DNA from 4 places in the Virgibacillus siamensis genome. Region 2 is predicted to be linked to each of the others. Evidence: riboswitches for the same ligand, from Rfam matches in the RefSeq annotation. Region 2 holds a riboswitch; each other region holds the start of a gene.
The links. A riboswitch is a leader RNA that binds a small molecule or an ion and turns the genes downstream of it on or off. The one in region 2 is predicted to bind S-adenosylmethionine.
Positions count from the first base shown of each region.

Region 1: linked by a shared signal. The riboswitch ahead of ssuE (NADPH-dependent FMN reductase) and the one ahead of B1K71_RS15305 (LLM class flavin-dependent oxidoreductase) in region 2 are both predicted to bind S-adenosylmethionine.
Region 3: linked by a shared signal. The riboswitch ahead of metK (methionine adenosyltransferase) and the one ahead of B1K71_RS15305 (LLM class flavin-dependent oxidoreductase) in region 2 are both predicted to bind S-adenosylmethionine.
Region 4: linked by a shared signal. The riboswitch ahead of B1K71_RS07490 (Na+/H+ antiporter NhaC family protein) and the one ahead of B1K71_RS15305 (LLM class flavin-dependent oxidoreductase) in region 2 are both predicted to bind S-adenosylmethionine.

Region 1 is NZ_FUIH01000006.1:1,774-3,981, forward strand. Features, by position in the region: gene B1K71_RS00870 (TasA family protein) at 1-393, shown strand, start outside; SAM riboswitch class I at 512-619, shown strand; gene ssuE (NADPH-dependent FMN reductase) at 731-1,270, shown strand; gene B1K71_RS00880 (LLM class flavin-dependent oxidoreductase) at 1,299-2,208, shown strand, end outside.
Region 2 is NZ_FUIH01000007.1:2,312,504-2,314,711, reverse strand. Features, by position in the region: gene B1K71_RS15310 (ABC transporter permease) at 1-770, shown strand, start outside; SAM riboswitch class I at 909-1,017, shown strand; gene B1K71_RS15305 (LLM class flavin-dependent oxidoreductase) at 1,231-2,208, shown strand, end outside.
Region 3 is NZ_FUIH01000007.1:1,799,681-1,801,888, forward strand. Features, by position in the region: gene metK (methionine adenosyltransferase) at 72-1,271, opposite strand; SAM riboswitch class I at 1,404-1,511, opposite strand; gene pckA (phosphoenolpyruvate carboxykinase (ATP)) at 1,718-2,208, shown strand, end outside.
Region 4 is NZ_FUIH01000007.1:772,941-775,148, forward strand. Features, by position in the region: gene B1K71_RS07490 (Na+/H+ antiporter NhaC family protein) at 1-1,066, opposite strand, end outside; SAM riboswitch class I at 1,205-1,318, opposite strand; gene B1K71_RS07495 (DUF3267 domain-containing protein) at 1,401-2,018, shown strand; gene B1K71_RS07500 (GNAT family N-acetyltransferase) at 2,208-2,208, shown strand, end outside.

The DNA.
Region 1 (2,208 bases), on a different contig from region 2:
CCGGGAGACACACAGGAACAGTCATTTAGTATTCAGAATACCGGGACACTTAATTTCTCAAAAGTAATGTTGGATACAGACTATAAAGTGAATGATGCCAAAGGTGATAATACGTTGAACTTTGGGAAGCACATTCGGGTAGAGTTATTCTATAATACAAGCAAAGGGAAGAAACTCATCACAAAAACGACTCTAAATCAACTAAAAAGGGATGGTCCCATTGATGTGATTGGTGGGGATGGTCTTCCCGCGGATCAAAATGGCCACTATGAAAATTTTTATGTTGATATCTCATTTGTGGATAATGGCGAGGATCAGAATCAATTCCAGGGTGACTCCCTGAAACTTAACTGGACGTTTACTGCGGAACAAGAAGATGGGGAAGAAATTTAACGACATTTGACTTTTATATGAACAATAGATGGGAAATTTATGTTGATTTGCATCTTTTTTCAAAAACCCACTTGATTTATCAGACTAATAGGAATATAATGTACTGCAACAATAAAATATCTTATCAAGAGAAGCTGAGGGATCTGGCCCTGTGAAGCTTCAGCAACCTCTGACACTGTCAGGATGGTGCTAAATCCAGCAAGATTAATTTCTTGGGAGATAAGAGCGGAATCGAATAACCGTCAGCAACCCTCTTTTCTTATCCAAGGAAAGGGGGTTTTTTAACAGAATTTGGCAAAACCATTAAAATGAATTTTATGAGGAAAGGATGATCATTATGGGTGAAATTGTTGTATTGTCGGGCAGTCCTTCTGCCGCTTCAAGATCGGATAGTGTACTAAGGTATATGGGTGATTTGCTAATCCAAAAACATTTTACGGTATCACATCTCTCTGTCAGAGATTTACCATATGAAGATCTTTTTACGGGAAACTGGGAAAGCCCGGCTATCCGGGATATCGCATTGATGATTCGGAATGCCAGTGGTGTTATCGTTGGATCGCCTGTGTACAAAGGAGCCTATTCAGGCGTGCTGAAGGCATTATTGGATGTTTTGCCGCGGGATGTGCTGCAGCATACACCTGTTCTTCCTGTAATGACCGGTGGGAGTGCTTCACATTTGCTGGCAATTGAATACACATTAAAACCCGTGCTTGCGACATTAAAAGGGCATAATCTGAAAGGTCTTTATTTATTAGATGATCAAATTGACAAACATAGGAACAATCCGATTATTGAAGATGCAATTTTGGAACGGACGGAGAAACAGTTATACTATTTTGCGGATTTAGTAAAAGGAACAGTTGTTTGGAATTAAGCTATCTAAAACAGAAAGGGGTAACTGTATGACGAAGAAACGAATTTTTTTAAATGCATTTGATATGAATTGTGCGGGGCATCAATCCCCGGGATTATGGACACATCCTGATGATGAGTCACATCGTTATAAGGACAGCAGTTATTGGATTGAACTTGCCAAGCTGTTAGAGAAGGGAAGGTTTGATGCGGTGTTTATCGCGGATGTTCTTGGCACATATGATGTTTATCGAGGTTCCAGGGATGCAGCTGTCCGGCAAGGGGCCCAGGCGCCGGTGAATGATCCGCTGCTGGTTGTTCCGTTAATGGCCGCCGTTACGAATCATCTTGGATTTGGGGTTACATCTTCGGTTACACATGAGCATCCTTATCTGTTTGCCCGCCGGATGACAACGTTAGACCATTTAACAAATGGACGTGTCGGCTGGAATATAGTTACATCTTATTTGAAAAGTGCAGCGGTCAACATGGGCAGGGCCGGTCAGATTAAACATGATGAACGGTACGATATTGCAGAAGAATATGTGGATGTTTGTTACAAACTGTGGGAGGCGAGCTGGGAAGCGGATGCGGTTCAGCTGGATAAAGGAAATGGCATCTATACGGATCCGGATAAGGTTCATGATATCAGGCATGAAGGAAAATATTATAAAGTCCCGGGTGCCCATTTATCTGAACCATCCAAACAGAGAACACCGGTGTTGTATCAGGCTGGTGCGTCACCAAAGGGAAGAGCATTTGCCTCAAAGCATGCTGAATTGGTGTTTATTGGTCCGCCAACTAAAAATGCTGCTAAAGAGACAGTTAGGCGTCTGCGGGAGGATATTGCAAAAACGAACCGATCGCAGGATGAGGTGAAAATTTTAACGATGCTGACACCAATTGTCGGAAAAACAGAAGCGGAAGCACAGCAAAAACTGGCTGACTATAAACAGTATG
Region 2 (2,208 bases):
TTATTTTAACAGGTATTTTTGCCGGGTTGCTCGCACCTGAGGGTATCAATGAGCAAAAATTGGATCAGGCAGATAAGCTATTACAGGCACCTTCGGCAGAGCATTGGTTTGGTACGGATGCATTTGGACGCGATATTTTAAGCAGGATGATGTATGGTGCCGGGATTTCACTGTGGATTGGTTTCTCATCCGTCATTGGTTCAGTTGTTGTCGGTTCTTTTTTGGGGCTAATTGCAGGATACTATGGACGATTTTGGGATATGATTATTTCAAGGTTGTTTGATATTATGATGGCTTTTCCAAGTATTTTGCTTGCAATCGCCATTGTTGCAATGCTTGGACCTTCTTTGCAAAATGCGTTAATAGCGATTGCATTGGTTAATGTGCCTGTATTTGGGCGACTTGTACGATCAAAAGTCATGACATTAAAGGAAGAAGAATATGTCCAAGCTGCCCGTTCAATCGGCATGCGGGATGCGCGGATTTTATTTTATCACGTATTACCGAATAGTCTTGCTCCTATTATTGTGCAGGGGACATTAAGTGTTGCGACAGCTATTTTGGATGCTGCTGCATTGGGATTTTTGGGAATGGGGGCGCAACCGCCTGAACCGGAATGGGGGAGAATGCTGGCAGATGCAAAAAATCATATACAAGGTGCGTCATGGACTGTTATTTTTCCGGGGATTGCAATTATGCTGACAGTGCTCGGGTTTAATTTAATGGGCGATGGACTGCGGGATGCACTGGATCCGCGAATGAAAAACTGACTGGTTTGAATTGCGGATCATGTAAAATGGATTCTACAGGATAATCGGGATTAAGCTTAAGGTCCTAATATTTCCAAAACATGTTGACAAATCATTATTCTGTGATAACATAATTAAAAATTAAATAATTTTGAGTACTTCTTATCAAGAGAGAGGGAGGGACTGACCCTGTGAACTCTCGGCAACCAGCTTTTTATTAAGCATGGTGCCAAATTCAGAGGAATGGATAGCATTCCGGAGATGAGAAGGCGTCGACAAAATGTATCGTTGTTTTGTAAACCCTTCTCTATTTTTTGGAGAAGGGTTTTTTGCATTCAAGCAGAAAGGGGAGAGGATTCCAATGAAGGTTTAAATATCAAAAGTATTAACAGAACAAGCCTCATCTGTAATGCCTTGCATACTTAAATCCAAGTTTTCCAATTTGATAACTTTAATTAAAAATCAATTTAGGAGTGATTTTATGAAAAAGCAAATCCATTTAAATGGTTTTATCCAAAATTCACCTTCACCACATTCAACAGGATTGTGGAAATACGAAAAAGATCAGGGTATCCATCACAATCAATTATCTTACTGGACGGAAACTGCAAAAATACTGGAACGTGGAAAGTTTGATGCACTATTTATTGCCGATGTATTGGGGACCTACAGTGTTTATAAAAACAGTCATAAACCGGCTGCACAGCATGCTGTACAATTACCTGCTCATGATCCGCTGATTCCGATTTCCGCTATGGCAGCCGTTACAGAACACTTAGGTTTTGCGCCTACAATATCAGCAACATATGCACAGCCATATGCTTTAGCACGGCAGCTGTCCACACTTGATCATCTGACGGAAGGGCGTGTTGCATGGAATGTTGTGACATCATATTTGGAAAGTGAAGCGGTTAACCTTGGTCTGTCAGGACGCCTTCAGCACGATTTGCGCTATGATCGGGCGGATGAATTTTTGGAAGTTGTTTATAAGTTATGGGAACACAGCTGGGATGATCATGCAGTTATACACGATAAAGAAAAGGACAGTTTCGCAGACCCCGATAAGGTAGATTTGATTCATCATCAGGGAAGATTTTTCGATGTGCCCGGACCACATTTGGTGGAACCATCCCCGCAGCGTACACCCGTTCTTTTCCAGGCAGGGGCTTCGCCAAGGGGACGAAATTTTGCTGCAAAACATGCAGAGGCTGTCTTTACTAAAAATCATTCACTGGATGCTTTGCGGCAATATTCCGCTGATTTACGGGACCGTACGGAAGAACAGGGCAGAGAACCCGGTAACGTACTTATTTTCCCGATGATTCTGCCGATTATCGGTTCGACAGAGGAAGCGGCATATGCTAAATATGAGGAACTTACGAATCAGGTTAGTTATGAAGGAACACTATCCCTGTTATCCGGACATACCGGGATTGACTTTTCTACATATGATCCCGAT
Region 3 (2,208 bases), 510 kb from region 2:
TTTAATAACACGTTTTGTAATGTCCCAGCCACGTTTTGTCTAAAAAGAAGTGCATTTAGCACCTCTCTCTATTATTCATTTATAATAGCTTGCAGTTCCTCGATCTTGTCTGTCTTTTCCCATGGAAATAATATATCTGTTCTGCCGAAGTGTCCGTATGCGGCTGTTTTTTTATAGATTGGACGCTGCAAATCCAACATCCGGATGATTCCAGCCGGCCGCAGATCAAAAATCTTTCTAGTTGCTTTTTCCATTTCAGATTCAGCAACAGTACCGGTTCCAAATGTGTTAATGGAGATTGAAACCGGCTCTGCTACACCAATCGCATATGCCAGCTGCACTTCACACGTTTTCGCCAGTCCTGCAGCAACGATATTTTTGGCCACATAACGGGCTGCATATGCAGCAGAGCGATCAACTTTGGTTGAATCCTTACCACTGAAAGCACCACCACCGTGTCTTGCATATCCACCATACGTATCCACAATGATTTTGCGCCCGGTTAAGCCGGCATCCCCCTGTGGACCACCGATCACAAACCGGCCCGTTGGATTGATAAAGAATTTTGTTGATTCATCAAGCAGATTCGCTGGAACAATCGGACGTATAACATGTTCAATTAAATCTTTTTCAATTTGTTCGGTCGAAATGTCCTGATGATGCTGCGTGGAAATAACAATCGTATTGACTTTAACCGGTTGATTATTTTCATCATATTCTACCGTAACCTGTGTTTTACCATCAGGTCGCAAATAATCCAATATATGATCTTTCCGGACATCTGCCAGCCGCTTTGACAATTTATGCGCAAGTGAAATCGGCAATGGCATTAATTCCTCTGTTTCATCACAGGCAAAACCAAACATCAAACCTTGGTCCCCTGCACCAATAGAAGCAATTTCTTCATCGGTTTTATTCCCTTGTCTTGTCTCATATGCCGTATCAACCCCGCCGGCAATATCAGCTGACTGTTCATCGATAGCAGTCAGTACAGCACATGTTTCAGCATCAAATCCGAATTTTGCCCGCGTATACCCAATATCTTTGATAGTCTGGCGCACAATTGCAGGAATATCTACATATGTAGTAGTAGAAATTTCCCCGGATACCAATACTAATCCTGTAGTAACAGTTGTTTCGCATGCGACCCTTGCATTAGGATCATTTTTTAATATTTCATCCAAAATGGCATCTGATATTTGATCACAAATCTTGTCCGGATGACCTTCTGTAACCGATTCAGATGTAAACAAACGACGATTTGCAGTCATATGACTAAATCCTCCCCTAAAATAGATGGTACGGAAATCTGTCTATTCAGTGTATGATTATGTTTTAATAAGGTTAGAAAAAATAAAAAAACCTTTCCCGTAATCATGAGGAAAGGAATGTGCAGCCTTTCGCTCTTATTGTCCAAGGATAAATCCTTGCTTCAGGTTAGCACCTTTTCACATAACGTGACGGTTGCTGGGCTTCATGGGGTCTGTCCCTCCACCGACTCTGAATAAGAGAGTTTCCGCTCGAAATTCAGCTTAACGGAATAGCGCCGTCATGTCAACTCTTAACGTGTGTACACATTTGACAATAAAATTTCATATAATTATTCGTATAATTAGTATGGACTAATCTTGTGAATGTGTTATACTAAATAAACAGATTTACACGATGAATCAAATGCATGTCAATTAAAAATCCATCAAAAAGGTAGGTATCACATATGAACGCGGTGGAACAATCAAAACTTATCAAAGAATTGCTTTCTCATCACAACTTGCAAAATAATCTCTCCGTGCCACAGCTCGTTGAGAAAATATTATCACGCGGTGAGGGAACATTGTCCGCCACAGGTGCTATTCGCGCTACTACCGGTAAATATACCGGACGCTCCCCTAAAGACAAGTTTATCGTACGGGATGAAACAACACAGGATGTTATTGACTGGGGATTGGTCAACCAAGAAATTGACGAAGCTTCCTTTGATAACCTGTACGAAAAAGTGATTGCATATTTAAAAAAGAAAGATGAGCTATACCATTTTAAAGGCTATGCCGGTGCCGATAAAAATTATCGTCTCCCCATTCAGGTTTTTAATGAATATGCATGGCATAACTTATTTTCCAGACAATTGTTTATTGAACCGACAGAGGAAGAAGTAGAATCGCATCAATCAGAATTCACTATCGTATCTGCTCCTACATACAAGGCAGA
Region 4 (2,208 bases), 1.5 Mb from region 2:
TGACTAGCGGACCAACACTGATAATAGAGATTGTGTTGTTGGCTGTTGATACATCAAAGGCGCTGACAAGTCCGGCAATTCCTGCTTCGGCACCTTTTCGTGTTTTAATTCGATTGCTGATAGCATGAAGCATGAAGTCAATTCCGCCGTTTACACGGATTAGTTCGACTAAACCTCCTAGTAAAATCGATAACAGGGATAGTTCCTGCATGCCGGCCATGCCGTCGCCAAGCAAGTTCAGGAATCCCATGCCGTCGAATTTACCGTAAAACAGTCCAATGATTCCGGCGAAAATGGTACCGCCGATTAAGACATAGATGACATTGACACCGGCAATCGCAAATACAAGTACGGCAAGATATGGCAATACTTTTATCAGGTCATATGGGTGATTTCCGCTGACCCCGCCGCTTGCATCAAGTGTCATTACTCCGAAAATTACAGCTGTTACAATTGCAGCGGGAAGTGCGATATAAACGTTCACCTTAAATTTATCACTCATTTTAACAGCCTGTGTTCGAACCGCCGCAATGGTCGTATCGGAAATCATCGACAAGTTATCACCGAACATGGCACCACTGATAATTGCACCCATAATCAAGGCAGTACTCATACCGGTCTGATCAGCAAGTCCGGCACCGATTGGGGCAAGCGCAACGACCGTGCCGACGGATGTCCCCATTGAAATGGATATAAAGCAGCCGATTATAAACAACCCGACAATTAACAGGTTTTCCGGTAAGAAAGTTAAACCGAGATTAACGGTTGATTCAACTGCTCCAACACCCTCAGCGACAGCAGCAAATGCACCGGCAAGCAGGTAAATTATGACCATCAGCATAATGTTGGGATGACCTGCACCTTTTGTCAGGTGGTCAAGTTTATCTTTAAACGCCATTTTCCGGTTCATAAACAGTGCGAATAAAACGGCAATGAATACTGCAACAAGTACGGGCAGTTTATAAAAGTCGCCATTTATAAGACCGGATCCGATAAATAACAGTAAAAAAATGATAAAAGGCAGTAACGCAAAAGGATTTCCTTTATTAATTTTTGTTGTGTTCATTCCAATCTCCCCCTTGATGAATGTAAGTGTGTTAGGAATTCTGGGGTTATTGCTATCATGTCGATTCAACATCTGGACTGTGCAATAAAACCTGTACAAAAACAAAAAACCTTCCGTCTTGGAAGGAGATTATAGAATATCTTATCTTCCAAAACGCATATATAGCGGTTTGCTGGAATTGGCACCTTGCAGTTATTTGCGCAGGTTGCCGGGCTTCACAGGGCCAGATCCCTCAGCCACTCTGGATAAGTGGTGTATTTAATTGGATGATAGTCAGTTTAGTACAATTCATGAAATGTGTCAATCGTAATATGTTGAAAATGGGGGGAGTGTCATGAAGGTACGGAATAAATTGCCGAAGATGAATGAAGCTGTACATGTGGAACTGATTCAAAATGGCTGGAAGGAAATGAAAGTACCCCAAAGTTTGACAGTGGCTATTCTTTTATCAATTCCGTTTATGATACTGAATGGAATTGCAGCCCTTTGGATGATAAATCTTTTTTCCGGTATTACATTAAATGAATTTGGTATGACAACGCAGCAGGATTCATTAACAATTACCGTTAACCTGGGAATTATACTCTTAATATTCTTATTGGTCTTCATCCATGAATTACTCCATTTGATTTTCATACCAAACTTTCTCAGATCCGAAAACACGACGATTGGACTCACACTATTTGGCGGGTATGTAGCAACGGAAGAAGTGATTACAAAATCGAGGTACATCATTATTACTGTTGCTCCTTTTATTATTATTTCCATGCTATTACCAATGGTGCTGGGAATAATTGGAGCACTAACACCATCCATGAAGCTTCTGATATTCGTTAACGCTATGGCATCGTCAGTTGATATCCTGAATCTCATGTTCATATTAATCAACATTCCAAGGAAAGCCATCATAACAAATAACGGGACAAAAACTTATTGGAAACGAAGTAATTAACTGTGATTTAAAGCCCGATAAAAGAAAAAATTGAAATTGATAGTTCAGATTAATGCCGGGGTGGTTATTTTTTCTGTGGATGTTATGCTTTATGTTAGATGAATTTTTAGAAAGCCGTGTTACTCTTCAAAGGCCAAGTAACGCGGCTGTACTGGTTTATATATGTGAAATTCAGGAGGAAAATAAAGTA